2 regions of the Virgibacillus ihumii genome follow, and region 1 is predicted to be linked to the other one. Evidence: riboswitches for the same ligand, from Rfam matches in the RefSeq annotation. Region 1 holds a riboswitch; the other holds the start of a gene.
What was found. Region 1 has a riboswitch for preQ1 ahead of queC (7-cyano-7-deazaguanine synthase QueC). Riboswitches for the same ligand answer to the same signal wherever they lie in the genome.

Region 1 (15,876 bases):
ACTGCACCAAAAACAATCATCCATGTCGGGTGATGATAGTCGCCGACTATTTTTTTGTTTCTTGAAGCAACAAGAATCGCACCCAATGTAAGCGGCAGAATCAGACCATTCAGCGATCCGACAAGCACCAGAATCTTCACCGGTTCTCCAACCAATACAAATATTAGTGTTGAGAAAACAATAAATCCGATAATAAAGATATTGTTATATTTTTCAACAACCGGATGAAAGGAGCGCATAAACGATACACTGGTGTATGCCGCACCGATAACCGATGTAAGTGCTGCTGAAAATAAAACAACTCCAAAAATTTTATAACCGGCATCACCCAATGCATACTGGAAAACGGATGCAGTCGGATGACTTTCAGACAACGTGTACCCTGCAGTCACCACTCCAAGAATGGCCAGGAATAAAAATACGCGCATTATCCCTGTTGTAAAAACACCCCAGTTGGCAGCTCTCCCGGCAAAACCGGCATTTTCTTTCCCTTTAATTCCAGCATCAAGCAGCCTATGCCCGCCTGCGAACGTTATATAACCGCCTACAGTACCGCCGATTAACGTAATGGCAGGCAGCAGCATTGCTCCATAATCCCCCGGGAATACGCTGTTTACAGCTGCTTCTGCGACTGGCGGGGAAGTTGTAACCATCACAATAGCAACCATTGTTAACATGACTATTCCAAGTGTCAACGCAACATAATCCATAATTTTACCTGAGTTTTTCAAACTGAATACAATTACGGCAAGAATCGCGGTAATGATTGCTCCAACCTTGGGTGAAATACCAAATAAAACGTTCATCCCCAGACCTGCCCCACCGACATTACCGATGTTAAATGCCAGGCCGCCTAAAACAATTAAAATGGCAATGAACGTTCCCAATCCGGGCAATACCATATTCGCTACATCCTGCCCTCGTTTTTTGGAAACGACCAATACGCGCCATATGTTTAACTGTGCGCCGATATCGATAATAATCGATACCAGAATCGCAAATGCAAAACTTGCTGCAAACTGGTTTGTAAAATAAGAAGTTTGCGTCAAAAATCCAGGTCCAATCGATGAGGTAGCCATCAGGAAAATAGCTCCCCAAAATACTTGCCTTTGCTTTTTCGTCATTTTTCCGGTGTTTAAATCGGATTCATCATACTCACGTTTGGACATAATCGGCCTCCATTCATCTTCATTGTATTTTTTCATATTTTATAATATTCGACAAGAATTGCCAAATCCCTTCTAAAACAAACCGATTCGTATTTACAAAAACCCGGCAGCTTCCGAATCCGAAAGAGCCGGGCAGATTATGACAGACATGATGTACATCAGGTACCAGACAACTATAATTTACTTTGTGCAAAAGCCCCATCGATATATATTTCAAAGAGTTATCACCGACTGGGATAATACTTTTCACACTCCCCGCTTATTCCCCCATAAATAAGTATGAAGCTGCGGAAGCACACGAACATTTCGTAATTCATGACTGTCCATCACCTGATCCACCAGCCAGTCATACCGATTCACCAGCCTGCGAAGAAGCTGGTCATCATCTGCATTTCCGGTATCGTCATTACCAACCTGCAAAAATATTGGGACATTTGGATATCGTAAATGAACCCTCTTTGCATACTCCAAATCAGCCAAATCAAAAATAACAATCTTTAAACTGCAAGTTCCTTTTTGTTCTTCCTGCAGTGAAGTAATCATATCATCAAGTACGAAAAAATTGGTTTTCATTCCTGAACTGGGTGGTTTAGGTGACAGGGTCAACTCGTCAATATCGGTAAACCACGGCTGCCACTTGCTACCTTGCGTTTCCAACGCGATCGTTACCCGATTCTCATGTAACAAATCAACAAAGTCTCCCAACGCGGAAAGCAATGCCGGGTTACCCCCTGAAATGGTTACATGAGCAAATCGCCCGCCAGCCTGACGATTCAGTTCTTCCCAAACCTCTTCCGGCTCCATCAGCTTGATGTTTTCTTTTTCTGAGCCGTCCCAAGTAAACTTGGAATCACACCATGAACAGGAATAATCACACCCCGCCGTCCGGACAAACATTGTTTTTTGTCCAATAACCATCCCTTCTCCCTGAATGGTTGGACCAAAAATTTCAAGAATTGGCAGCTTCATTGATCCGTTTCCCCCTTTGGCCGATAGATGCAATAACTTGTAGGTGTCTCACGTAAAAAAACCTGAAGGCAAACAGGCTGATTATCCAGATTATTCAAATAGCCTTGGATAATCTCGTAAACTTTTTCTGCCACGACTTCGGTTGTTGGGAAATAAACCTGCTGATTGGAAAAAACGGGATCCTCATTCAATGTGGTGTGATCAAACCGCTTATGAATCAAATCCTTAATCGTTTTAAAATCGGCCAGAAAACCGATTTGATTCAGTTGACCACCAGCAATCGTTATATTCACAAAATACGTATGGCCGTGAGTGTATTGGCATTTCCCTGCTGACTCATCAGCAATATAATGAGCTGCGGAAAAATGGAACTCTTTATTCAATTCATATGCATAATCATGGTCGGGAACAGGGTAAATTTGCTGCATCATTTTACCACCCCTCGACGCATTTCGTATTGCTCCAATCCGTTACTGCGGAGTTTACACGATGGACATTCTCCGCAGCCTTCCCCCTTGATTCCGTTGTAGCATGTCAGCGTATGTTCTTTCACAAATTCAAATGCACCAAGCTGATCGCTCAATTCCCACACCTCTGATTTATCCCGCCACATTAATGGTGTATGCAGGACAAACTGGTCATCCATGGACAAATTCAGTGTCACATTCAACGACTTGATAAAATTATCCCGACAATCCGGATACCCGCTGAAATCTGTTTCACTTACACCCGTAATAATATGTTTGGCACCGATTTGTTTTCCCAGAATAGCGGCAAACGATAAAAACAATAGATTCCGTCCTGGTACAAATGTTGACGGTATTTCATCGTCCGTAATTTTTATCTCTTCCCGTGTTAAGGCATTTGGTGCAAGTTGATTTAACAAATCCATATCCAGCTCATGCTGACGAACATTTAATTTGGCACAAATTTCTTTTGCACATTCCAGTTCAGCAATATGACGCTGCCCGTATTGAAATGTGACTGCCTCCACATGATCAAACTTCCTCAATGCCCAAAACAGGCATGTCGTACTATCCTGACCTCCGCTGAAAACAACTACTGCACTTTGATTTTGACTACTCATTTTCTGTCCCCTTTCTCAAATGAAAGAAAGAGATTCAAAAATACCATAAAAAAAGACAGCACTAAGAAGCCACTGTCTTGTCTCCCTAGTTTTTTATAGAGGGATGGTTTCGAACCTCTCCTGCATCATGCAGATTTCTATATTTTATTTCACCTTCTAGCTTAGCATGCCTGCAAATTCCTGTCACGTGGTCGATTGCGGAAAATCTAAAAAACGATGCAGCAGGGAATACCCATCGCATCGTTTTTTCTTTCTTCACTTCATCTTAAGAATTTCTCCATATCCTGGTTGGTCAAAAATCCTACCCCGCATCTCCACCGGAAACTTTTTTCTCACTCGCATCCACAACAACACTTGCAGCAGCATCACCTGTGACATTGACCGATGTGCGCATCATATCCAGAATACGATCAATACCACCAACCAATGCAATACCTGCAAGCGGCAGGTTAACTGCACTTAATGCCATCGTGAGCATGATGAGACCAGCCCCTGGTACACCAGCGGTTCCAATTGATGCTAAAGTACCGATCAGTACAACTGTAACCATCTGTGAAAAAGTCAAATCGATTCCAAAGTATTGGGCAACAAACATCGAACAAAGCCCGACATACAATGCTGTTCCATCCATATTGATGGTCGCGCCCAACGGCAATACGAACGTGCTTGTTTCTTTGGAGACGCCAAGGTTTTCCTGTGCACTCTTAATCGTTACCGGCAATGTACCGGAACTGCTGCTTGTACTGAAGGCAACGGCAGAAGCAGGAAAAATACCTTTAAAAAATGTAACCGGGCTCATTTTACCGAGTGATTTAACAACCAATGAATAGACTACAAACAGTTGGATAATACACCCTGTAACCATTGCCAGAATCAGCTTGATTAATGGAAGCAATACATCCAATCCATACTCCCCCACAACAGGAGCAAGCAGTCCAAATACACCGATCGGAACAATAGTCATGACCATGCCGGTTATTTTGTACATTACTTCCGCAAACCCATCAAAAAAATCTTTTACCGGTTTGGCTTTTTCCCCTACTAATGTAATAGCAATTCCAATCGCTAATGCAAAAAAGATAATTTGCAGGATATTACCTGACGCCAATGATTCAAACGGATTTGTCGGTACGATATTTAAAATAGTTTGTATAAATCCCTCTGTTTCGGTCGGTTCAGGGGCTTCTTTTCCATCCAGCGATACGTCAATTCCACTTCCGGGTGAGAAAATTTTCCCTACTATGACACCAAGCGTGATGGCGAACATACTGGTTATTAGATAAAAGGCTACTGTTTTCCCACCCAGTCTGCTGAGTTTTCGAACATCACTTGTGCTGGCAACCCCAACAACAAGTGTAGCAAGTACTAAGGGAGCAATAATGAATTTAATTAATCGCAGAAATAAATCCCCCAGCGGTTGAACAACTTGCGCTTTTTCACCGAATATGACACCGGTTACAATCGCAAGTATAAATGCAGCAATCAACTGCCAGATCAGACTTTTCTTCATAATAAACGCTCCTATCATTTATATATCTTTCAAAATCCGACGGACCTCTACTAAACTATCACAAATGAAAGGAGCGTACAATTAACTGAGGAGAAACAGGCTAATGTTCCTAGTCTGTTACAAATTTTAACAGCAGCAATTTACACATCATTCATTTTCAGCAGGCTGCTTTTGCCTTTCTAAAAACAAAGAAAGAATCAACCCCGTAATAGCAAACAGAAATGCGACGAAAAAGGCATGTTTCACACCAGTCAAATAAGTTGCCGGCTGCACGACTGCTTCAGATCCGGACCCTACCCTCGTGATGAATGAAATAATAAACGTCAGACCCAGCGATCCCCCGAATTGGCGGGCCGTATTAATCACTGCCGTCCCATGCGGTATCAGTTTATCAGGAAGCGCGTTGACTCCGGCTGTCATGATCGGCATATTAATCATAGCCACACCGCCCATGGCAATCATGAATAATACGACCGTAATGGCGAATGGTGTATTCAGACCAAGAATAAAATGAAAGCCGAACGTACTTACGTTAAGCAGTACAAAGCCAAGAATTGCGATGGTTTTACCGCCATATTTATCAAACAATTTCCCCGCAAAGAGAGACATGACAGCGAGTGTCAAAGCACCGGGCATCACAATCAACCCACCATAATAAGCAGAGAACTGCTGGGCGTTCTGCACATACATCGGCAAAATCGTCTCAATGGATATGAGTAAACTGAACGACAGGATGGAAATAAACGAAATAAGCGCAAAAACAGGGACTTTAAGCACACGCAATTCCAAAATAGGAGTTGCAAGCCGAAACTGACGTACCGCAAACAAGCCTAATGCCAAAGCTCCTGCAATCATACTGACAAGTGTTACCGGGTCAGTTAATCCATCCCCCTGTAATTTATTAAAACCGAAAAGCAAACCGCCTAAACCAATCGTTGACAACATAATAGACTGCATATCGATTTCCGTTTTTCGCTGCTCCGTGATATTGCGCATATACAAGTAAACCAAAAGCAGAATACACGCTGCAATCGGCAATGTCAGCAAAAACAGGGAACGCCACTCAAAATATTTTATTAAAACACCGGAAATCGGCGGCCCCACCGCGGGAGCAACGTTAATCACCAACCCGGCAATTCCCATCGCATAACCTCTTTTTTCCTTTGGATACAGCAGAAACAAAATTGTCTGCATTAACGGAATCATAATCCCGGAACCCATCCCTTGAATAACGCGCCCTGTTATCAGGACGGGAAAAGAAGGCGCGATTAAACAAATCAATGTTCCCACAAAAAACAAGAACATGGCACTCATCATCAAAGACCTTGTTTGAAATTTATCAATAAAATAAGCCGTTATCGGAATCAAAACGGCTATTGTTAACATATAGCTGGTTGTCAGCCATTGGACTTCTGTTGAGTTAACCGCGAACTCATCCATAATTTTAGGAAAAGCCGTTATGAGCAGAAACTGTGTCAAAACAGATAAAAAAGCAGCTGACAATGCGATTGCCACAATTAATCGCCGTTGGAAACGTGTCAGATTCAAAGCATTCATCCCGTCTCCCCTCCTCTCCCCATTTAAGCTTCCAATTAGTCTAAACACCATATTACATCCCAAACAATGTTTCGGCAATCAAACAGCAAACCGTGCTATTATCCAAGCCATGATTCTTTATACTACATTCTTCCTATTCTTAAAAACACATCTTTTGTCGGAAGGAGTAATTTCCCTCAACCACGAATTAGCCTGATAGGACGAAAAATGTCTAAAACTATCAAAGGAGGAATGCATCTTGACAAGAAAATCCTTAACTATTTTATTTCCATTAATTTTAATTCTTTCCGTATTGTTTGGCAGTCAACTAGTTGGTGAGAAATCTGCCGAGCCGAATAAAAACGAAAATCATTTGAAAACATCGGACATACCAGTAGCAGGACAAATGGGTTCAGATTTCACACCTTATTTTGGAAAGAAATATGACTTGCCTGAACAAGTTGAATGGCTGTATCCATCTCCTGATATTGAATTTAAAACGCCAGGTTTTAAGGAAGGGAAAAAGAATTTTACGACCCAACGTGAAATGATGTCGTTTTTACGCGAATTGGATTCTTCCAGTGATCTTATGAAAATGAAGACGGCGGGGAAATCCTTGGAAGGTCGTGCATTGCCCGTGCTTATTTTATCAACCAGTCATGATAATAAAGCGGAATTTAAGGATAAAACAACGGTGATGTTGGAGGGGCAGGTCCATGGTGATGAACCAACAGGAGGTGAATCTGTTCTGGTTATGGCTCAAAAACTGGCAAAAGGTAAGCTTGGTCAGAACGTATTAGATAAAATCAATGTCGTTTTGGTTCCAAGGATTAATCCCGATGGTTCTCGCTACTTTCAACGCCAGACCGCCAATCGGTTAGACGCCAACCGGGATCACATAAAAATGGAACTCCCGGAAATTCGTACACTGCACAAAATTTTTAATCATTATCAACCAGAAGTCGTTATTAGTGCCCATGGTTATCTGGCACTTCCCAGCAAATTTCCAAATGCAGCCGATAAATTTCCTGGAATAGGGGATAAAGGAGCCTTGCCTTACCACGACATTCTTTTGGCACCGGACTTAAACCTCAATATCCCGGAATCGGTACGCAACAAAGCAGTCAACTGGTTTATTAAACCGACCCATAAAAAGCTTAAGAAAAATGGTTTTTACTCTTATCCATACTACTTGATGAAAAAGTCTGCGGAGAAACCAACAGTTACAGGCGGCAGTCTCGCAGCCGGCATAGATACCAATGCTTATGGCCTTCAGCCAGCATTTACGATTCTTGTGGAGAGCCGTGGATATGGTTTAGGTCGGGAAACCTTTAAACGGCGTGTAGCTGCATCAGTAAACGCGCATACGAATTTAATCAAAATGACCGCCAAACGTGCAACAGCAATAGAATCAATCATAGAAAATGCCAAAGCCAAGATTACGCGCGAAGGTAAAAAGATAGGAGAAAAAGATAAAATTGTCTTGGATTTTAAACGCCAGGAACTTCCCGGTCAGCAACACTTAAAAGTCGTTGATATCGCAGAAGGAGCAGTCGAAGAGATTCCCGTTGACTTTTACAGTTCCATAAATGCGGTCCCAACTGAAGAGATTGTTCGTCCAACAGCGTATATCATGCCTCCAGCCTATCATAAGGTAGCAAAAAAACTGAAATTGCAAGGAGTAGACGTCAAAAGGCTTGATGAATCCAAAACCTTAACTGTTGGACGCTACAAAGTGACAGATAAAAAGGTAGATGAAAAGTATTACCAAGGCCATTTATTAACCCATGTTGAAACAAATATTAAGCAGAAAAAATATCAATTTCCTGAAGGCAGCTATGTATTCAGTTCCGCACAACCAACAGCTAACCTGATTGCCCTGGCTCTTGAGCCGGAATCCCCGGTGGGTTATGTAACCTATAATTATCTGCCTGTAAATATTGGGGACGTAGTTCCTGTATTCCGTTATATGAAGGAAGGTAAAATTGTGGAGAAGTAGAGGAGTTTAAATAATAGGATGATCCTACTTTCGAATAATAGATTGATCAATTGTTACTTCCAACTGCCCTGTTAAAGGGCAGTTTTTTTGCCTGTCATTTACCATGGAAGCGACAGTTTCACCTCCACTTCCCCAAACCCATCAGCTATTTAAATAAGAAAGTCAATCTACGAAACAGTAAAGATTTTGGAATCAGCGGAAATACGGTGTTCCGAAATCCAATTAATAATGGGTTTTGCCACTGTGCTGCCCAGCCAATTTGTCTGGAAAGCTTAATAACTTTGTTTGCTTTTTTAACACGCTTTGTATCATAACGTGACAAAGCTGCGGTCATAGAAGATTCATTGTCAATGGCAAGCATTAATTCATACGCATCCTCAATTGCTTGCCCCGCTCCCTGCCCCATATTCGGTGTTGTCGTATGAGCAGCATCACCCAGTAAAATAACGCGATCATAAACAAAGGATTCCAACGGTTTAATATCATACAAATCGTGATGCAAAAAATAAGCATCCTCCGATTCACTGATTAAGCGTGCTACTACAGGAGAAAAATGGGAAAACAAACTCGCCGTCTCGTTTTTATTCAAACTTGCATAGTGTTCATCATTTTCAACGGCATTAACACAAGCAAACCAGTACACATCACCATTATGAAGCGGTGCCCAGCCAAATCGCCCTTGTTTGGACCATGCTTCGGATGAAATATGTAACGGAACATCTCCCTTATTCTTCGCAATCCCGCGCCAGCACGTATAACCTGCATAACGCGGAACACTACTCGGCATGAGGTTTTGACGAAAGATGGAGTGAATTCCATCAGCCGCTACAACGTAATCAAAATTATGCTTCGTATTATCCTGAAAAGTCAGGGCGACAGAATCATCATATTGCTCAAAGTCAATCACCTGTTTATCAAAATGAAAATTGGAACCGTCAACTGCACGGAATAACGCTTCATGCAAATGCGCCCGATGAATTGTAATCGTTTCCTCATCGAATTTCTTCTTTAACAGAGAAAAATCAATCTTATTCATTACCTTCAAATCGCCATTCAAAAACTGCTGCTCTTTAAGTGGCATACCAGCCTTTACAACATCTTCTGCAATCCCCATCCGATCTAACGCAAGCATCGCATTACTGCCAAGTCCCAGACCGGCACCAAGGGGTTTAAACGAACGCGCCTGCTCAAATACATGCACATCCATTCCTATCTTACGCAGTCCTGCAGCTAAAGCAAGACCACCAATACCACCGCCAACAATCGCAATCATCACTGAAACCACCCCCAGCGCGTTTCCTCTATTATACAATGGACCGTTTGTTTATAAAATGAAACACGGTTGCTGAGGTACATTTCAAAAAAACCTGAACCACTGTGGATTCAGGTTTTTTATCAGGATGACAAGAATTGAACCTTTCCCGTGTCTCTAAGTTAGGTATTGTTCATTTTTAAAATTGAAGATTCTAGTTATCTTCCAACCCCTCAATATTTTTACATAAACTCAGCAGCTCAATTCTTCGTATACCACCTGTTCATACAACTCCGCCATTTCTTTACTTATCGATTTCGCTTTTAATTCCTGGGTAACCTGGTCGTCCTCAGCAAAAACATCAAGACGATCTTTTAACATTTGCCATTGCTCCACTAATTCCGGCGCTGCCATTCCGTCCAGTCGTTCTTTCAAATCATGAAAAAAAATCTCATGTGCGGAAAACTTATTGACCAAACGAATCAACTCCAGTCCGAGAATATTTGCGGTGCCCTCCCAGACAGTTAACACCTGTGCATCCCGGAGCAGTCTTGGGGTGACAAAGTCTTCAATATAACCGTTTCCGCCGTGCATTTCAATTGCCTCATGCGCAAAAGCAATTGCCTGTTCTGCTGACTCCTTTTTCATGATGGCAATCAGCAGGCGATTTAGGGCCTCTTCCCCTTTTGTCGCATTTCCGTTCGTAACCTTTTCATACAATTGAACCATCTCGAATGTAGCTGCCGTTTCTGCCTCCAGTTTCCGCTTAAGCCGATTGAGTGTTTGCTGAACCATTGGAAATTCAACCAGCCTTTTGCCAAAAGCTTCACGGCGCTCAGCATATGCTTTTGCTTCAGCATAGCTTCTACGCATGATACTAATAGATGCAATTGTATTGCAAATTCGTGATAGATTAAGAGCCTCCATCATATAGTAGAATCCGTGGTTTGGATCACCGACCACATATGCTTTTGCCCCGTCAAACTCCACTTCAGCAGATGGAACTGCACGTACACCAAGCTTATCCTTTAACCGCCGAATGCGCAGATGGTTCACACTTCCGTCTTCTTTTTTCCATGGAACGGCGAACAGTGTTAGACCGCGTGTTCCGGCTGGCGCTCCTTCCCGTCTTGCGAGAACCATGGCAACGCCGCACATCCCGGCATTTGAGGCAAAATATTTTTCACCATGCAACCGATAGTGACCATCTTCCTCTTTTGCCTGTACCACATTGGCACCAACGTCAGATCCGCCTTGTCTTTCCGTGAGAAATGTGGCACCCTCATACAATTCGACATCACCGGTTGAACAGACATGCGGCAAAAACCGTTGTTTAACCGATTCATCAGCATAGTGGTCAAGCAAATAAGCAGTTGCCTGGGTCAGTGTAACTGGGCAGTGGAATCCCGGTTCAGCCTGTGACAACAGATAACCCTGCGCAAAACTGTAGGTATAGTTTCCTTTCCGCCCAAGTTCAGGTATCTCTTTGTGCACATAGCCGACAATTCCAGTTCCATACGTTTCCGCAACTGTTTTTTGATAGCCTTCGTTCACCCATACTTCCGACACTTCTTCCCCATACTTGTTGTATCGGATTAACTGTGGTCTTCCATCCCGATCGGTATGGACCGCACGTTCGTCAATTTCATTCGCACAGGAATCCCCGAATTTTTCCAATTCCCCTTTTGCATAAGCATACAATTCATCGTCCAGATGTTTCTTCAACAGCTTTTGAAAAAATTCATCTTCGGTAAAAAAATTCCGCCGCCCCTCCATTGTTGTTTCCTGCAATACCTTCATCAATTGGCAACCCCTTCCCGCAAAACCTGTTTTAAAATTTTTCCGGAGGCATTTCTTGGTAACGCCTCAACCTGTTCATAGATTCGCGGCACTTTGTACGATGCAAGCCGTTCTTGCAAAAAGCTTTTCACATCATTTTGAGTCACCTTTTCGTTCGCCGCAAAGATGGCTTTAACGGTTTCTCCCCATTCCGGATGCGGTACACCAATTACAGCAACCTCCGTCACCCCTTCATACATCAGGAAAACATCTTCAATTTCTTTCGGATACACATTAACACCGCCGGAAATAATCATGTCCTTTTTCCGATCGACAATCCAAAAATATCCATCATCATCCTTCATTGCCAGGTCACCTGTCCGCAGCCAGCCGTTCTGCAACACCTCATCTGTTGCGTCCGGGTTGTTGTAATATCCGACCATATTTCCTTCACCATGGAGTGCAATCTCCCCCACTTCGCCAGGCGACAGTCCGTTCCCATCATTATCGATAATTTTGATTTCCGTACCAAGTGCTGCACGTTTGCCGATACTTCCCGCTTTCGTTTCATGCTCATGATCCAGCAGCAACGTCCCGCTTGGCCCCGCTTCGGTCAGACCATAGACACAAACCAGATTCCCATTCGGAAAAACCTGTTTAATATGTTTTACCTCTTTTGTCGACAATGCTGCACCCCCATACACCCACCACTTCATGGATGACAAGTCAGCTTCGTTTATCCGTGGATGCTGTGCAGTTGTGAGATATGCGACAGGTGCACCAAAGAAATGAGTTGTTTTTTCCTGTTCAACCGTATCCAGGAAAAGATCCGGCGTAAAAGTCGGGGTCAACACCAATGTAGAACCGACTATCATTCCCGCCATGAAAAATAAATGAAGCGGCGCTGAATGACTGAGCGGCATCATCAACAAAATACGGCTTTCCGGCTTCACTTCCATTTCGACACAAACCAAATTGGCAACGGATAAAATATTGCGGTAACTGAACAACACTCCCTTTGGCTTCCCGGTAGTACCCGACGTATACAAAATGGTGGAAAGATCATCCTCAGTTAAATCACAGGAAATTGGATCAGCACTCCCGCTTTCCATCAACGCCTCAAAACTTTGCCAGTCCCCATCAAAATCCCCTGTTTTAATTAATATGGATGGAGCCGTGAAATGCTTTACACCTTGAAATAACAACTCATGCACGATGAACGCCTTCGCATCAGAATTTTCCACAATATACTCCACTTCCGAACCCGTGAGTTTCGCATTTACCGGAACAACGATTGCACCAAGGCGCTGCACCGCAAAATAGGCAATCGCAAATTCTATAACGTTCGGCATCAGCAAGGCAACTTTATCCCCTTTGTCAATCCCCTTTCCTTTGATAGCGCTTCCAAAACAATTTACATGAAAATCCAGTTCCCGATAAGTCAACCGACGGCCCTGACAAACCACCGCCTCCTGTAATGGATACTTCCTTGCATTACGCGCCAGCAACTTCGAACTGTTCATGAACCTTCCTCCTCTTCCCGTAATTTTTGTTTAAACTGCCCCAAAAGTATTTCCATTTCTGCTTTTAACGCCTGAAACTCCGCAATCGTACCCTCAATTTCCGCAATTCTTGACTCCCCGTATTCGATCGTTCGCTTGAGTTGTTTTTTACCCGTTCGATCCTCATCAAAAAGCAAAATCATTTCTTTAATTTCTTCAAGCGAGAAACCATATCGCTTCCCGCGAAAAATAAGCTTCAACCTTGTCATATCAGTCTTGGAATACATTCGCCTGTTACCCGAAGTTCGCCCCGGCACCAAAAGACCAATTTCCTCATAATAACGAATCGTCCTTGTCGACACACCAAACTCCGCAGCAACTTCCGCAATCGTCTTCACAGCCCTCCTCCTCGCTTTTATTATAATCTTATCATTAACGTTAACGTAAAGCGCAACTTAAAATCAGATTCTTCCCGATATCTCAAAATGAATTGATAAATTACTCAGAATGGTATCGGGTAGCAGACTCCATAAAAAGAGGCTATCGTTTTAGATAACCTCTTCCTTGCACTATTCTCTATTCATCTCAACCAAAACCTCTTCCCCTGCAGTAACACTATACGGATAAGCTTGATGGTTCACTTTATATTGATCGCCATTCATTACAATAATCGGAGTAATCGTGTTATAGCCTTTTTCAGCAAGAAAATCGATATTCATTTGTGCTATAGGATCACCTGTACGAATTTTATCTTCTGCTGAAACTTTGATCTCAAAGCCTTCTCCATTTAGATTCACTGTATCCAAGCCCATATGAATTAATAACTCTGCGCCTTCATTTGTGCGAAGTGTTATAGCATGTTTGGCTGGAAATACGCTGACAATTTCACCATCAATTGGAGAGACAATGTCTCCTGAAGAAGGTTGTATTGCAATGCCATCGCCCATCATTTTTTGCGAGAATACTTCATCAGGTACTTCTTCCAATGAAACAACTTTACCGGATGCCGGAGCGGTCAACGAAACAGTAGTATTTACTGAACTGTTTGGTGTTTCTTTTGTTACGTGTGAAGCAGCAGTTTCAGTTGTTGCATTGTCCGTCTTTCCACCAAGAATATTCTGGATTTGATTTTTTAACGTATCAGATGTCGGGCCAAAAATGGCTTGTACACCATTTCCTACTTCGAGCACGCCGGAAGCACCGAGCGATTGCAGTTCTGTTTTATTTACATTACCTTTATCGTTAACACCAACTCTTAAACGTGTAATACATGCATCAAGGTTGTTTATATTGCTTGCGCCGCCAAGTGCCGACAGTACCTCATATGCTTTTTGATCGGCAGCACCTGCAGCTCCTTTTGTTTTTGCTTTATAATCTTCTTTTGTATACATACGGTTGGTTTCTTCACCGCCGCGTCCAGGTGTTTGCAGATCCCATTTCTTGATTGCCCATCTAAATACTGCGTAGTATATGACGGACATTAATAGACCTACAATAACGACATACCACCACGGTTCACCGACTCCCGGCAAAATACCAAATAGAGTGAAATCAATGATTCCCGATCCTCCTGCATATCCAACATTTACATCAAGGATATACATGAGCATAAACGAAAGTCCTGCCATCAATGTATGAAAAACATACAATAACGGCGCAACGAATAAGAATGTGAATTCAATCGGTTCTGTGATTCCTGTTAGGAATGCGGTCCCTGCAGCTGTGAATAATATTCCCGAAACTGCCTTTTTATTTTCAGGTTTTGCCATATGATACATTGCTAAAGCCGCTGCAGGTAAACCAAACATGACAAATGGGAATTTCCCTGCCATAAAACGTCCAGCCGTAATTTCAACTGCATCATTTATTTGTTTATCAGCAAGCTGAGCCATATACATTGCTGTGTCACCAGATACAATATTTCCTGCAAGTGTTGTATATGTCCCACCTACCTCTGAAAAACGGATTGGAATGTAGAATATATGGTGTAATCCAAATGGAATTAATCCACGTTCTACCACTCCGTAAATAAACATAAAATATGCCGGGGTGTTTTCTCCTGATAATGCGGAGCCAAGCGCATAAATCCCGTCCTGAATGGGCGGCCAGATAACAGTCAAAATAAGGGCAAGAGCGATTGAATATGTCGCTGTAATAATAGGAACAAATCGTGCACCACCAAAGAAGGATAACATCTCAGGCATTTTGAAATCATGGTATTTATTATAAAGGGCAGCTGTCATAAATCCCATTATAATCCCACCAAACACCCCAACCTGAAGGGTAGGGATACCTAATTCAAGAACATGACCCGCTTCAGAAATATTATCCATATTTATACCTAGTACAATACCAATTACAGTATGCATTACCATATATCCAACCAACGCAGATAGTCCAGCTGCTGCTTTACCTCCAGTCCAGCTTCCGGCAATACCTACTGCAAATAATACACCTAAATTCCCGAATATTGCATTTCCTGCACCGATCATTAATTCTGCAATCGTTTGCCAAAAATCGGATTCCAGAAATGGCAGATACTCAATTAAATATGGCGATTGTAAGGTCGTTCCGATCCCCAGCAATAAACCCGCTGCAGGAAGTAACGAAATGATGACCATAAATGTCTTACCTATGCGTTGAAAAAAATCGAAGTTAAAAATCTTCTTCATGCTTCCCCTCCTCGTCTATTTTAAAGTAAACGGATACAAGTTTGGTTAATCAGACAGGAAGCATGCAACAGCCTCCCTGTCTTTTAAAAACCATTACCTTAATTCCGGCCAGTATTCTTTGTTCGCTTCAATTAACGCATCTAACACTTCTTTTGCTTTTGTTGCAGAAACAATCGTACGATTTAATGTTAAAGCCTGAAGTGCTTTACTGTAAGAACCTTCTATAAATGCTTCAGCAGTAAGTTTTTCATATGCATACTGTCCCTCAATCATTCCTTTATAGAAAGTTGGAATTTCACCAACTGCATATGGCCGTGGACCATTTGCTGTCAAACTCGTTGCCACTTCAACCATCGCGTCATCCGGCAGATTGCTGATAATACCATCGTTTTTCAAAATTA
Region 2 (15,876 bases), 1.5 Mb from region 1:
ATCCGTATCAACGGTCACTTCCGGATTTTTCGGCGCTTCATATGGGGCATCGATTCCGGTGAAGCCTTTAATCTCACCTGCGCGTGCTTTTTTGTACAAGCCTTTTGGATCACGGGATTCACACGTTTCCACACTTGCATTTACAAATACTTCAATGAACTCGCCATCTTTCATTAGTTCACGCACATCATCACGGTCCTCACGATATGGTGAAATAAACGCAGTCAGGGTGAACAAGCCCGCATCCACCATCAGCTTGGATACTTCCCCGATGCGGCGAATATTTTCTTTACGGTCTTCCGGACTGAAGCCGAGATTCTTGTTTAAACCATGACGGACATTGTCGCCATCCAGGCGATAAGTGCGTACACCCTGTGCATGCAGTTCTTTTTCCAGTTCTACAGATACGGTCGATTTTCCGGAACCGGATAAACCAGTAAACCAGATAACCGCACTTTTATGGTTGTTCAATTTCTGTCTGTCTTTTTTTGTAACTTTTGAATCGTGCCATACGATATTATCAGATTTTGCCATCTTTTTTCCTCCTAAAACCACACATTATAAATGATTGAAACCGATGTAATCATAACCAGAATACTTAAGGGTGTCCCCACTTTAATATAATCCTTGAACGTATAGCCACCCGGACCATAAACGATCAGGTTCGTCTGATAGCCAATCGGTGTAATGAAGCTTGCAGATGCAGCAATGGCAATTGTCACCGCGAAGCCCATCGGATCCACTGTAAGCTGCTCCGCAAGTGACATCCCAATCGGCACCATCAGCACAGCCGCTGCTGTATTTGTAATGAGTTCGGTAAACAAATTGGTTAAAAAATAAATCATAAAAATAATCGCCAGAATTCCGAATGGTTTTCCGAAACTGACCAATCCTGTTGCAATCCATTCAGCAAGTCCAGTCTCCCGCATCGCAACACCAATACCAAGTGCACTGGCAATTAAAAGCAGCACATCGAATTGGATATACCGTTTTGCTTCCTGCGGTGTGACAATTTTTGTAATTAATAAAATGAGCACCGCCAATGCCATCGCCTTGAACATACTGAAAACTCCAGCCGTAACAAGAGCAATCATTACAAGCAGCAATCCGATGGAAAACCAGCCTTTGACCGGATTTTTTTTCAGTTTTTCCGGCGTATCCAATGACGATACCACATAAAAATCATTCGATTGCTGATTTTTTTCAAGAAAGTCGGTTCCCGCAAGTAACAACAGCGTATCACCTGGCCTGAGCACAATGTCACCGACTTTGCTCTTGATACGTTCATTATTACGATGGACAGCAATAACCCCGGCATCAAACTTTGACCGGAAACGGGACTGTTTAATCGTCTTCGTTGTCAGTGCCGAGTCATGCGAAACAACCACTTCCACCAGATTTGATGTTCCATTTTTCAAGTCGTTTAATCCAATGTTGGTACCCGTCTCAAGCTCAAGTCCCTTTATTTCCTCCAAATCGGCAATCGTAGAAATCAATCCGGTAAAAATCAGCCGATCTCCTTCTTCAATAACCGTCGTTGATTTAACCGGAGAAATATGATCTACCCCGCGAATGATTTCCACCAGGTACAACCCTTTCAAATCACGGAGTCCTGCGTCTTTAACTGATTTACCGATTTGCTGAAATGAATTGGATACATGCATTTCCGCAATATATTCCTTGGAGTCCTCTTTTACGCGCTGACTGAACCCTTTATGATCCGGGAGAAGCCTGTGACCAATTGTAAACAGGTAAATCATCCCGACTATTGCAATCGGAATACCTACAACCGACAGCGTAAACAGAGAGAAGCCTTCCATATCATACGAACCGGTCAGCATACCATGCACAACCAGGTTGGTGGACGTACCAATCAGTGTAATCGTGCCACCCAAAATCGTTACATACGATAGTGGAATCAGGAACTTGGAAGGCGCAATCCCCCGGTCTTCACACCATTTTTTAATAACAGGTGTGAACGTGACAACGATTGGAGTATTGTTTAAAAAAGCGGAAAAAGCAGATACAGGTACAAAAAAACGTACCATCGAACCTGCTTGTGTTTTACTGTTCTTTAGCCATTTTGTCATCATCTGATCAATGAGTCCGCTCTTTTGAACCGCACCTGCGACAATAAACAGCAGTGCAATCGTCAGCATCCCCTCATTGGAGAAACCACTCAACGCTTGTTCCGGACTCAAAATTCCCGAAACAAGCAAAATAACCAGTACTGAAAACACGATCATATCAGGACGCGCTACATCCAATAGCAGCGCGCCCAGCATACCTATTATTAAAATCAAAACAAAAATCATTTGAAAAGTCATGGGAGTTTTCCCCTTTTAGTTTTGCTTCATTCCTTTAATCAGAATGTCGGCAACTTCCGGACGTGAAAATTCTTTTGGAGGACGCTCTCCATCACGAAGTAGTCCACGAACTTTTGTACCGCTCAAATGCACATGGTTTTCTTTATCATGCGGGCATGTTTTTGCAGTGGCCATGTTTCCGCAAACCGTGCAGAAAAATGCATGTTCAAATTTGAAAACTTGAATGCCCAGTTCTTCTTCAAACTGAGAAATAAATTCCTGTGCTTCATAAGTGCCGTAATAATCACCCACACCGGCATGGTCGCGGCCAACAATGAAGTGTGTGCAGCCGAAATTTTTCCGTACGATTGCATGCAGAACGGATTCTTTAGGTCCGGCATAGCGCATTGCAGCAGGATAAATTGCCAGACGGGTGCGATCTTCCGGATAATAATGCTTCAAGATTGTCTGATAACTTTCCATCCGGACATCAGCAGGAATATCATCTGCTTTCGTTTCACCAACTAGCGGATTCAACAAGAGACCATCAACTGCTTCCAGGGCACACTTTTGAATGTACTCATGGGCACGGTGTACCGGATTGCGTGTCTGGAAGCCGACAATTGTTTTCCATCCTAGATCATCAAACATTTTGCGTGTTTCTGTCGGATCCATATAAAATTCATTAAATTCACCGTGATCCGGACGCTGCAGCAGCGTAATAGGTCCGCCCAGATAAACAGCACCGCGCTCATATAGCTTTTTAACGCCAGGGTGCTTATCCTCCGTAGTTCCATATACATTCTGTGCTTCAAGTTTACTGTCATATGTAAACTTTTCTTCTACTTCAATCGTTCCGTAAATAATTCCGTCTTCACCTTTAAGCGCTACTTCATCACCAATATTTAATGCTTCTGCCTGTTCTTTTGTTACCGGCAATGTAATCGGAATTGTCCAAACCGTTCCATCCGACAAACGGTAATTATTAACAACACTTTCATAGTCAGCCTGACCCATGAATCCTTTCAGCGGGCTGAACCCTCCAATACCAATCAGTTCAATATCGGAAACGACCCACGGATTCACCGTCAATGATGGGAGTGATTCTGCTTTTTTTATTGCTTCTTCTTTTGCTTGTCCTTCCAATTCGCGGTTAATCAAAGTACCGCCATGTGGTTCATTAGCCATTGTATTACCTCCAAAATCTGTTTTCATACTTTTACAGTATACCATTGTTTTTCGTCAAATTCTATCATTATTCGGGGGTATACGTTATTGGAACAGCTTTTGGGAATCCGACTTCAAGTTTTTTAAAATTGCTGCTTTTGACTGTCATGTTTCACTGCGAATAAAATGGTGGTAAATACATTGTAAGAAAGGTGGTTATTATGACAGACGACTTGCAAAACCAGCGGATTACCCTTGCTGAACGCCCAGCCGGCATGCCAACAACGGAACATTTTTCAATTCAGGACGCACCACTATTGCAACCTGAAGATGGACAAATTCAGATTCAATCCCTTTATATCTCGGTCGACCCGTATATGCGGGGGAGAATGAATAAAGGAAAATCATATGTGGCACCGTTAAAACTGAACGAGCCGATTAACGGTCGGATTGTGGGGAAAGTGCTGCAATCAGAATCGAATCAACTGCGTGCCGGCGATAAAGTTGTCGGTATGCTGGACTGGCAAAAATACAATACCGTAGATGCTGATAGTGTACGTAAAATTGAAGAAACCGGTGCACCGCTGCCAGCCTACTTAAGTGTGCTTGGAATTAACGGACTCACAGCCTATTTCGGATTGCTCGACATTGGCCAGCCAAAAGCAGGCGAAACAGTTGTCGTTTCAGGTGCTGCCGGTGCGGTCGGTATGATTGCTGGTCAAATCGCAAAACTTAAAGGAACGCGCGTTGTCGGTATTGCCGGGACTGATGCTAAAACAGACTTTTTGAAAAATGAACTTAGGTTTGATGAAGCGATTAACTATAAGACAACAGACGACATATCCAAAGCAATTGCCGCATCATGCCCGGAAGGTGTTGATATTTACTTTGACAATGTCGGCGGACCCGTGTCAGATGCAGTTATGAACCATCTTAACGATTTTGCGCGTATTCCACTATGTGGTGCCATTTCATCCTATAACCGGACAGATGATGACCTCGGAACACGAATCCAGCCAAAACTGATTAAATCCCGCTCCATGATCAAAGGATTTATCGTCGGCGATTACAGCGAGCGTTTTGATGAAGGATTGCGTGATCTTTCAACATGGCTGGCAAAGGGAAAACTCAACTACAGGGAGAACATTATAGAAGGATTTGAAAATGTTCCCAATGCATTTCTCGGTTTATTTACAGGTGACAATATTGGAAAACAATTGGTTAAAGTACCGGAAGAATAAAGCTTTAGGAAAGGAGCAGTTACGATGAAAGCAGTAATTATTGAAGGTTATGGCGGAAAAGAGCAATTACAGTACACTGACAGGAACATGCCTGTTTTGAAGGATAATGATGTATTAATTGAAATTGAGGCAACTTCCGTGAATCCAGTCGACTGGAAAATTCGTGAAGGCTACCTGAAGGAAAAAATCCCATATGATTTCCCTGTGACCCTTGGTCTGGACGCAGCTGGAACAATCAAAGAAACCGGAAAAAAGGTGCAAAAGTTTCAGGTCGGGGATAAAGTTTTTACCCGCCCAGACATAACACGTAACGGGACATACGCTGAATATGTTGCAGTCGATGAAGGTCTCGTTGTCAAAAAACCGGACAACCTTTCGATGGAAGAGGCCGCGTCTATTCCACTGGTCGGATTGACGGCATGGCAATGCCTGGTTGATTTTGCTGGAATCAAAGAAGGCGACAAAGTTCTGGTGCATGCAGGCTCCGGCGGTGTTGGAAGCTTCGCCATCCAGCTCGCAAAGTCATTCGGTGCATGGGTTGCCACAACATGCAGTACGGACAATGTTGAATTCGTTCAATCACTGGGAGCGGATAAAGTTATTGACTATCGCAGTGAAAACTTTAGCGAGACTCTCCAGGATATGGACATTGTCTTTGACACACTTGGCGGCGACATTCAGCAGCAAAGCTATAACGTTTTAAAAGAAAAAGGCTGCCTCGTCTCGATTGCAATGCCGCCGGATCAGGACGTTGCTGAGGAGTATAATATTAAAGCAGGATACGTGTTTCTTGAACCCGACGGCGAACAGCTTGCTAAAATTGGTGAGAAACTGGAAAATGAAACAATCCGTCCAGTCGTTGGAACTGTTATGGATTTGAAAGATATTAAAAAAGCACATGAATTGAGCGAGACACATCATGCGAAAGGTAAGATTGTGCTGAAGGTGAAGTAAGTGGAATTATAGGGTAAGGCCGTCATTTTATGATGGCCTCACTTTTTGCTTTGCTGTAATTAAGTATTTAGGATCATTAAAAATCTGATTCCTTCTATTATGAAGGGTATATGATTTAATTAGGCACAGATAATTTAAACAGCGGTCTTATTTTTTCAGTGTAATTCTTAATGTGTAAATAGATATAATTAGGGCGATAAGCGATATAATGAAAGCAATCCAGATCATTAAAATCAGCCTCTTCTCTTGTTTAGTTAGTATATTTGTTATATACTATGAATAGAATATGGAGTGGGGAAAAGAGAAATATTCCTCTTTTCCCGCATTAGGTTTAAGACTTTCGCTTTCCCGAGCGAGGGTCTTTTTGTTTTTCACGTCTTTTTAACATAACAATTACGAAATTTATAATCGCAACCGTTAAATTAATGAACGACGTTACCAAAACAAGTACCATCTCCATATCATCCCCCCTTTCTTACAGGGGGTGATTTTATATTACCATAATCCTGGATTAAAACAAGTGTTCGTATTAAAAAATCACTTCCTGCTTTTTACTAACTACTTTTATTGTTGCGCACCGGCTCTTCTACCACTAATCTTTCCTGATAAAAAATTGACCTTTAGGGCATGCTAAATGCAAAATCAGAAAGGTGGTAGTAAAAAATGGATCATGTAAAGGCATTAATTATTAAGTTCATTATGTGCACGGCCGTTTTGTGGTTGATACTCGGCGCTTTTTACGGGGTTGAATTTGGAAATATTCTCATGCTCAGTGTACTGCTAACAGCAATTTCGTATATCGTTGGAGATCTTTTTCTCCTCCCCCGCTTCGAAAACTGGGGTGCAACATTGGCGGATTTGGGGATTACATTCGTAGGAATTTGGTTTCTTGGGCCGCTCCTGTTTGAGGAAAATCTTCAAGTTGGCACTGCAGCGATCATTACGGCCATCATCATTGCAGTTGGTGAATATTTCTTCCATAAATATATGGCACGTGAAGTGCTCGACGATCGTGACCACTTTGTAACAGATGAGGACAGAGATGTACAACAAGGTAAGCTGCAGACTGAATTCAGCGAAGAAATAACGGATACTGACCGGAAAAATAAAGATGAGTAGTTAATGGCAATCGCGCGGCACTTTGCTTCCGGTGTCGCGTGATTTTTATTTGATTGACCTTCTCAATCCGCTCCAGCTTTTCATGAAAACCAGACAACAGCTTGAATCATTGTCAAATTTACAATATAATTTTCTGGATTCTACGCTTTCATCATTCGAATTTCCCTTCTCTCATGGCCTTACCCCTGCCTTAACAGTTTTTTTACAAACTAAAAATATTGTATATAATGACATACAATTCACGCTATGCTAAACTTATATCCACAAAATTCCTTTTAATTGGGGTGCCACATGAAAAGACTGTTCATTGTTTTCACATTGCTTGCATCTGTTTATTCGCTTATACGTCGAGTTCATTTTGAAACTGATAATTTCAAGTTGAAAAAAGTTGCATCTAAAACGGATAAGATACCGGCTGAAACAAGCTTTAGCATTTTGCAGATGACTGACTTGCATAATAAAGTATTTGGCTTTAATAATGAACAGTTGGTTGACATTGCAAAAAAAGCCAACCCCAACATCATTGTTCTGACCGGTGATTTACTGGATGATGATACGAAGGCGCTTGGCAGTGTTTTTTCCCTTGTCGAGCGATTAACAGCCAATCATAATCATGTTTATTTCGTCTCGGGAAACCACGATTGGGCAAACGGCCGCAAAGCTGAATTGCTGAACGGTTTACACGACCGGAATGTAACCATCCTGAACAATCGAAACACGCAGATTATAATCGGTGAAAAAACACTCAACCTGGTTGGTGTCGATGATCCTTCTAAAAAACATGAAAACATAGTAGAAGCATTTAAAGACATTGACTTTAATAATTATACCGTACTGTTATCGCATGCACCGGATATTATTAAAACATATCCTTTGCTCAAAGCTGACCTTATTCTAAGCGGACATACACATGGCGGCCAGATACGGGCTCCGTTTATCGGGGCATTGGTTGCACCTGATCAGGGACTTCTTCCTAAGCTGGACAAAGGTGTTTTTGAGATCGGTCCTGACCAGTATCTTTATATCGACAGCGGGCTTGGCACCAGCAGAATTCCGGTGCGTTTTTTAAATCAGAGTCAGTTGAGTTTGGTGACGATTACGGGGAACGGCTAATACTTACTCGATAAATTAACTTTTGAGGGATCGGGGCAAGGTGCTTATTGTTCCACTTGGGAGCTGTGTTTCCCCCATTTGGAGACTGTTCTCTCCCGTTTGGAGACTGCATTCTCCCATTTGGAGACTGTCTCTCCCGTTTGGGGACCGTTCACTCCCACTTCAACAGCTTTCACCCTTCTCAAGCCTCAATCTAATTAAAAAATGACACTTCCCCATCGGAAGTGACCTTTTTTATTCGGCTGCGTATCTTTAAATACACTGCAAACAATGCATACCCAGCTTTTCACTCTCATACGAAAAACAGCAGAACTAACGCATACGCTACCGGTTATCAATTTTTTCCGTATACATGTCATGATTCATCAAACGGTGGTCGGCCATTTTCTCAAATTTAGTTCCGGATTTCCCATAGTTGCAATATGGATCAATGGAAATTCCTCCACGCGGTGTGAACTTTCCCCACACTTCAATATACCGTGGATCCATCAATTCAATCAGATCATTCATGATGATGTTCATGCAATCCTCATGAAAATCGCCATGATTGCGAAAACTGAACAGATACAGCTTTAATGATTTGCTCTCCACCATTTTCACATCAGGAATATAACTAATATAGACCGTTCCAAAATCGGGTTGTCCCGTCATCGGACACAGTGTCGTAAACTCGGGACAATTAAATTTTACAAAATAATCCCGCCCAATGTGCTTATTATCAAATGTTTCCAGCACTTCCGGTGTGTAGTCAAAAGCATAGGTCGTCCCCTGGTTTCCCAGTAAAGACAAATCGGTTAATTCATCATCCTGTCTCCCTGTCATTATCAAAACCTCCTATCAAAAGAAAAAACCACTGCCCAAGGCACATGGTTTTTGAAAAACATTTCATCTGTCCTTAGTTTTTTTAAGAGGGTTTAAGCTAAGAACCTCTTCCATTATTTAATGGATAAATGACATCTGATATACTCGCTTTAGTATACGGTGGAATAACAACAGTGTCAATAACAAACCGGTTCACCATTAAGCCGTCCACTTCAACTCTCCCGCTCAATCAACTCTGTAGCAAGGACTACCTTCTTCGCCACGGTGCGTCCATTCAAAATACGCTCTTCCAGCAGGGAGACCGCCGTCTCACCCATCAATTCGGTATATACTTTGACAGTGCTCAACGATGGTGAAACGTACTTTGCAACACTGGAGTCGTTAAATCCAACGATGCTTACACGCTCGGGTATTTTTACATCAAGATCGTTTAAAGCGCGCATTGCACCGATAGCGATTGAGTCATTTGCACAGAAGAATGCACCGGGAAGGTCATCCCCCAATGTATGGACTGCTTTTTCCATCATTTGATATCCGGATTCAACCGTAAAAGTTCCTTTAAAGCTGTACGCCTTATTAAAACAGCCTTTTTCCTGCAAAATACTACAGTAGCTTGTGAATCGCGGATCATCCAGTACTTCTGTTGATCCGAAAAACTTTTCTTCGCCAGCCAGCATACCGATTTTAGAATGTCCGTGATCCAAAAATCGGTTTAGAATATCCGCTGTTGCTTGATGAAAATCCACAACCACCGAGTCAGCTGATTTTCCGGCATGGATATCATCCACAAAACAAATGGCAGTACTCCATTTTTCCAGCTGTTTCTTCTGCCGGACGGAAAATTTCCCGATTGCAATGATGCCGTCGACGTCGGGCTTTTTCTCGGTATTTTGAAATAAACGAATGTACGCATAACCTGCCCGATCCAGTTTTTTCTCCACGCCAAGTCTGATGGAATAATAGTACATGTCGTTCAGCTCTTCTTTTTCCGTATACCAATGAACAATTGCAATCCGTAGATGCTTATTTTTCTTATCAAGATGTTTTGTGTACCCAAGCTGTCGGGCAGCATCCATAATCTGTTGTTTCGTATCGGCTCCCACGGACAGACTTGGGTCACTGTTGAGAACACGGGAAACAGTAGCTATTGATACATTCGCTTTTTGAGCAATATCTTTTATGGTAGCCATTTCTTCCACTCCGTTCCTGAAAATGCAGGATCATCACCTTACATATTACCTGAATCAGCACCCGAAGTCCGTTTTCTTAGGTCTGCTTCAATTTCCTCAAGACTGCGGCCACGTGTTTCAGGCAAATATTTGATAACGAAAATCATCGCCCCAATTCCAATTGCAGCAAAAATCAGGAATACCTGTTCAATGCCCATTACCTCTGTCAGCAACGGGAAAAATTGCGCAACGAGCAGGCTTCCGATTGACAGTGCCAGTGCAGAAATACCTGTTGCAGCACCGCGGGCACGCATTGGGAACAATTCCGGCAGCATAACCCATAAAACCGGTCCCCAGGTAATCGCGAAGAAAATAATGAACAAGGTTAGACATGCAACAATGATCCAAGCTCCGGCAGTTGAATCAAGCCCTATCGTCCAAATCAAACCTGCCATAATCAATAGCGAAGCAACCATCCCAGCATTACCGGACACAAGCAGCTTTTTCCGATCAATCTTATCAATAATCATGATTGCTACAATGGTCATAATCACGTTAACTGTACCAATCCCGACTGTACCAAGAATGGATGTCACATCACCAAGTCCGGCTTCACTGAAAATGGTTGGTGCATAATAGATTATCGCATTGATCCCAATAATTTGCTGGAATAACGCAAATGCACACCCAATGATCAGTGTCGGACGGAGCCAGGAAGATTTCAGCACATTCCAGGTACTTTCCGAAATGCGATTAATTTCATTCATTTCCTCAATTTCTTTGTCAATTTCATCCGGCTTGCGTGTCAACTTCATCACGCTTCGTGCGGCTTTTTCACTATGATGTTCAAGCAGCCATCTTGGACTTTCCGGCATAAACAGAACACCAATCATTAAAATAAGTGACGGTACTACGGCAAGTCCCACCATCCAGCGCCACGCTTCCATGTCGGCGAAGGCATAGTTTACCAGATACGAAGACAGAATACCGATTGTGATCATCAGCTGGTTCAATGAACTTAACGAACCACGCGATTCCGTCGGTGCCATTTCGGATAAATAAACCGGTACAATTGCAGTTGAACCACCAACAGCAAGTCCGATAATCAATCGCCCCACTACCAGCATAACCATCGTCGGTGCGAGTGCCAATGTCAGCGCACCTATAATAAATACGATAGATATCATAAACACAAGCTTGCGTCGTCCGAACTTATCCGATAACGGTCCACTGAAGCCGGAGCCGAATATCGCCCCGACCAGCATGGAGCTGACGACCAACCCTTCCGTAAAACTTGTCAACGGTATGTCATCTTTTATAAACAATAGTGCACCCGAAATAACTCCCATATCATATCCGTACAAGAGTCCTCCCAGAGCGCCAAGAAAAAATATCATTTTTTTACCTATGTTTTTACTACCCAACATGCCATAACCTCCAATGTATAAATTCATGAATTAGTATACGCTTTCACAATGTATATGTAAAGAACAAACATAACTTTAAAAAGGTACCACAGGTATCACAGTAAAAAATTTATATTTTTTACTAAAATAACTACAATATTTTATTGTATTTTACTTGCTCTTATAGTAAACTAATTCGTAGATGTAAGCGGTTAAACTAGTGAGGAGGATCGCCCCATGAAAAATCTTACCAACGAATTCCAAAAAGTATTTGAGCCCCATGATAACGTACATACGTTTTTCGCCCCCGGCAGAATTAATCTGATCGGCGAACATACTGACTATAATGGCGGTCACGTTTTTCCCGCAGCGATTTCATTTGGTACGTATGCAGTCGGAAAAAAGCGGAATGACACATTATTTCGTTTTTACTCCATGAACTTTCCGGAAACAGGTATCATTGAATGTGACCTTAACGACCTTAGGTATAACGACCAGCACAGTTGGGCTAATTATCCAAAAGGTATGATTCAATATATTCGGGAAGCTGGGTTTTCAATCCCTTATGGAGCCGACATTCTCTTCTATGGGGATATCCCAAACAGCGCCGGCCTCTCTTCATCGGCTTCGATTGAAATGGTTACCGGGGTTTTTTTGGAAAAAATATTTGAGCTGCGGATTGACCGGGTTAACATGGTAAAAATCGGTCAAAAGGTGGAAAATGATTACCTCGGAGTAAACAGTGGAATAATGGACCAGTTTGCTATCGGAATGGGCAAAAAAGACAATGCCATTCTGTTAAACTGTCAATCACTTGACTATAGTTACGCACCGATTAAACTGGAGGATTACTCCATTATTATCATTAATACAAATAAACAGCGCACGCTTGCTGGCTCAAAATACAACGAGCGAAGGCAAGAATGTGAGCAGGCACTTGCTGATTTACAGACCGAACTCCCTATCAGTAGTTTCGGAGAATTATCGGTGGAAAAGTTTGAGGCGTATCAAAATATAATTAAAAACCCGGTTCACCGCAGACGTGCAAAGCATGCTGTCACGGAAAATGCCCGCACCCTTGAAGCCATGCGTGAATTACGCAAAGGGAATTTGTACAGCTTTGGCGAATTAATGAATGCTTCCCACCAATCCTTAAGGGATGATTATGAAGTGACCGGACTGGAACTGGACACGATTGCGGAATCTGCCTGGCGTCAGAAAGGGGTTATCGGCGCACGGATGACCGGTGCCGGGTTCGGCGGATGTGCCATCGCAATTGTGGAAAACGATAAAATAGATACGTTTAAAAGAAATGTCAATAAAGCCTATCAACAGACGGTGGGATATGAAGCGACGTTCTACACCGCCTCTATCAGTGACGGTGCAAAAATGACGGAGGAGTAATCATATGATTTATGAGCATATTGAAGGGTTGATACATCGCGCAATCAGGATCGGTTTAATTAAAAAAATAGATCGTATATATGTACGGAACCAAATCATGCACAAACTTCGGCTCGATTCTTTTCCGGAAAACACCGTGCCTTATCCTAATGAAACGATTCCGGACCTGCTGGATAAGATAGTTGACTACGCTGTCAAGAATCAGGTTATCGACGATGTTTTGGATGAAAAAGAACAACTCAACGCCGACATAATGAACTGTCTGATGCCACTGCCATCAGCCGTCAATGACGCCTTTTGGCAAAAATACGATATGTCACCACAGGCTGCAACGGATTATTTTTATCAGCTGAGCAAGAACAGCAACTACATTCAGACGAAACGAATCGAAAAAAATATTCATTTCAAAACGAAAACCGAGTACGGCGAAATGGACATTACGATTAATTTGTCAAAACCGGAAAAAGACCCGGAACAACTTCGACGGGAACGGGCAAACAAACAAAGTGTCAACTACCCGAAATGTGTTCTTTGCATTGAAAATGAAGGGTATGCAGGAAGGACCGGGCATCCGCCAAGAGCCAATCACCGTGTTATAAGGGTTCCCTTGTCCGAAGAGAATTGGTGTCTGCAATACTCCCCATACGTTTATTACAATGAGCACAGCATCCTGTTTGCAGAGGAACACCGTGACATGCGGATTGACCGGCAAGCATTTGAGCAGTTGCTGGAATTCACCGACAAATTCCCGCATTATTTTATGGGATCCAATGCAGATTTACCGGTTGTAGGCGGGTCCATCCTGGCACACGATCACTATCAGGGCGGACGGGATCGTTTTGCGATGACAGATGCACAGGAGGAATTCTTTTTTCAGCTTGATCGCTGGAATAAAGTTTCTGCGTCTGTCCTCAAATGGCCGCTTTCCGTTATTCGCTTGAAGTGCAGCGACAAAGGAGAGCTGCTTGATGCTGCAACTCACATTTTAAACACCTGGAAGGGATACTCAGACCCGGCTGCGGACATTGAAGCACTCACCGGCAATATACCGCATAATACGATTACACCAATTGCCCGCATACGTGACGGGTTATATGAACTTGACCTTGTCTTGAGAAACAATCGGACAACGGATGAGTATCCACTGGGAATCTTCCACCCGCATGCTGACGTTCATCATATTAAGAAAGAGAATATCGGACTGATTGAAGTAATGGGACTGGCGGTTTTGCCGGCCAGATTAAAAAATGAACTCGATGACGTTAAACAATTTCTGCTTGATGAGAAAAACGGTATAACCGACTCCCATAGGTCATGGGCAGAACAAATGCGAACGGAGTATGGCGTCCAGACTGATGAGCGTGAAGCTGATAGAATTATTGAAACGGAACTGGGCAAAAAATTTGTGCAGATATTGGAATATGCAGGTGTTTTCAAACGAACACCAACCGGAGAAACAGCATTTAAGGATTTCATTGATAAACTGAATAAGAAGGAATGAAGCTGAATGAAAATAATCGAGCAACACTTAACAGAGATTGAACCAACGTGGCAGGAATTTACGTTAGTAAATGATAATCAAACCGAAGTGAGTTTTCTTAATTATGGCGGAATCATCACTGAAATTAAAACCCCTGATCAGGATGGAAATGTGGAAAATATCGTTCTCGGGTTTGAAGACTATAGAGATTATACGGCAAATCCGGCCTTTTTCGGCGCCATTATCGGCCGTGTTGCCGGCAGAATCCCAAATGCTTCATTACCGATAAACAATCAGACGTATCAGCTGTCGGCAAACGAAGGGATTAACCATCTGCATGGCGGCCCGAATGGTTTTCATAGCGTGCTGTGGGAAGCGGAATCCTTCAGAACTGATCATAGTGTGGGAGTCACACTTACACATCGAAGTCCTGATAATGACGGAGGGTATCCTGGCACTCTGGATGTTGATGTAACCTATGAATTAGACAACCAGAACCGCTTTACCATAACCTATCATGCTAAAACAGATAAAACGACCCCGCTCGCACTCACCAACCATTCTTATTTCAATTTGAGCGGGAACGGAAAGCATACCGTTGAAAACCACAGCATTACCATGCCAAGCAAACGTTTTGCGGAATTGGACAGCAACTTCATACCGACAGGCAACATCCTCGATGCGGCGGGCACCCCGTTTGATTTTACAAACGGACGACATATAAAAGGTAGCATCGAATCGGATCATCCACAAAATAAAATCGTCGGCAGCGGGTATGATCATTATTTTCTTTTTGTCAATAGGGTTAAACCGGATGTAAAGGTCTGTGAACCGGAAAGCGGTCGTACCCTGACAGTAACAACAGATGAACCCGGAATGGTTATGTACACATCCAATAACCTCGACGAAAATTTGAAACTGAAGAGCGGCACATCCAGAAACTATATGGGACTGTGTCTCGAAACACAAAGACACCCCGCCACATTATCACACAGCAACTTCCCGCCCATTCTGCTCACACCCGAAAAAGAGTATCGATCCAGAACAACCTTTACATTCGATACTGAAGACTAATAGAAAAGTTCGGGTGGTGCCTCACCGAAAAGTTGAAAAGCAGACCCAAAAGAGTCTGCTTTTTCTCTATAACCTATTTCTGTTTGTTTTCCTGCTTAATATACGAATACTCAGATGCATCTACTGGCTCCCACGATTTACTCGGTTCATAAAATCGTAAGAGATCACCGTAGAGAACATTATCAGACAGTTCCAGTTCATGACGAACTTTTTCAGCCATTTCCTTCATTTCCTTTGTCGGTTCTTGAATAGGCTTACCTGTATCATTGTCATAAAACTTACCGTCAGCCATGGTATACTCCGGAGTGACAAAATCACCGTCACGGAACACCACATATTCTTTATGCTGTTTAGAAAACATATCCGTGCCAAACATAATGTACTTGTTGGCCTTTATTCCCATCAAATGCAGCATTGTCGGCATTACATCAATCTGACTGGTATATTCATGAACAGTTCCTTTTCCATCAACACCAGGAATTTTAATCATAAACGGAACACGCTGCAATTGCGTATGCTTGAAGTCGGTAATCTTTTCTCCGGTAATCTGTTTCATGGCTTCTTTATGATTTTCCGAAATACCGTAATGGTCACCGTAAATCATAATAACCGAATCCTTAT

Region 2: linked by a shared signal. The riboswitch ahead of queF (preQ(1) synthase) and the one ahead of queC (7-cyano-7-deazaguanine synthase QueC) in region 1 are both predicted to bind preQ1.

The regions. Positions count from the first base shown of each region.
Region 1 is NZ_CACVAN010000001.1:221,835-237,710, reverse strand. Features, by position in the region: gene HUX68_RS01190 (NRAMP family divalent metal transporter) at 1-1,169, opposite strand, end outside; gene queE (7-carboxy-7-deazaguanine synthase QueE) at 1,416-2,138, opposite strand; gene HUX68_RS01180 (6-carboxytetrahydropterin synthase) at 2,135-2,569, opposite strand; gene queC (7-cyano-7-deazaguanine synthase QueC) at 2,566-3,225, opposite strand; PreQ1 riboswitch class I at 3,305-3,349, opposite strand; gene HUX68_RS01170 (dicarboxylate/amino acid:cation symporter) at 3,527-4,735, opposite strand; gene HUX68_RS01165 (MDR family MFS transporter) at 4,883-6,292, opposite strand; gene HUX68_RS01160 (M14 family metallopeptidase) at 6,531-8,270, shown strand; gene HUX68_RS01155 (FAD-dependent monooxygenase) at 8,416-9,543, opposite strand; gene HUX68_RS01150 (acyl-CoA dehydrogenase family protein) at 9,775-11,322, opposite strand; gene HUX68_RS01145 (class I adenylate-forming enzyme family protein) at 11,322-12,824, opposite strand; gene HUX68_RS01140 (MerR family transcriptional regulator) at 12,821-13,201, opposite strand; gene ptsG (glucose-specific PTS transporter subunit IIBC) at 13,373-15,475, opposite strand; gene HUX68_RS01130 (6-phospho-alpha-glucosidase) at 15,569-15,876, opposite strand, start outside.
Region 2 is NZ_CACVAN010000001.1:1,703,430-1,719,305, forward strand. Features, by position in the region: gene cysC (adenylyl-sulfate kinase) at 1-534, opposite strand, end outside; gene HUX68_RS08485 (SLC13 family permease) at 546-2,327, opposite strand; gene sat (sulfate adenylyltransferase) at 2,343-3,494, opposite strand; gene HUX68_RS08495 (NADP-dependent oxidoreductase) at 3,695-4,714, shown strand; gene HUX68_RS08500 (NADP-dependent oxidoreductase) at 4,739-5,668, shown strand; gene HUX68_RS19420 (hypothetical protein) at 6,000-6,128, opposite strand; gene HUX68_RS08505 (YndM family protein) at 6,332-6,787, shown strand; gene HUX68_RS08510 (metallophosphoesterase) at 7,079-7,900, shown strand; gene queF (preQ(1) synthase) at 8,225-8,725, opposite strand; PreQ1 riboswitch class I at 8,790-8,836, opposite strand; gene HUX68_RS08520 (LacI family DNA-binding transcriptional regulator) at 8,935-9,912, opposite strand; gene glcP (glucose transporter GlcP) at 9,951-11,318, opposite strand; gene HUX68_RS08530 (galactokinase) at 11,535-12,701, shown strand; gene galT (UDP-glucose--hexose-1-phosphate uridylyltransferase) at 12,706-14,202, shown strand; gene HUX68_RS08540 (aldose epimerase family protein) at 14,209-15,255, shown strand; gene ltaS (lipoteichoic acid synthase) at 15,329-15,876, opposite strand, start outside.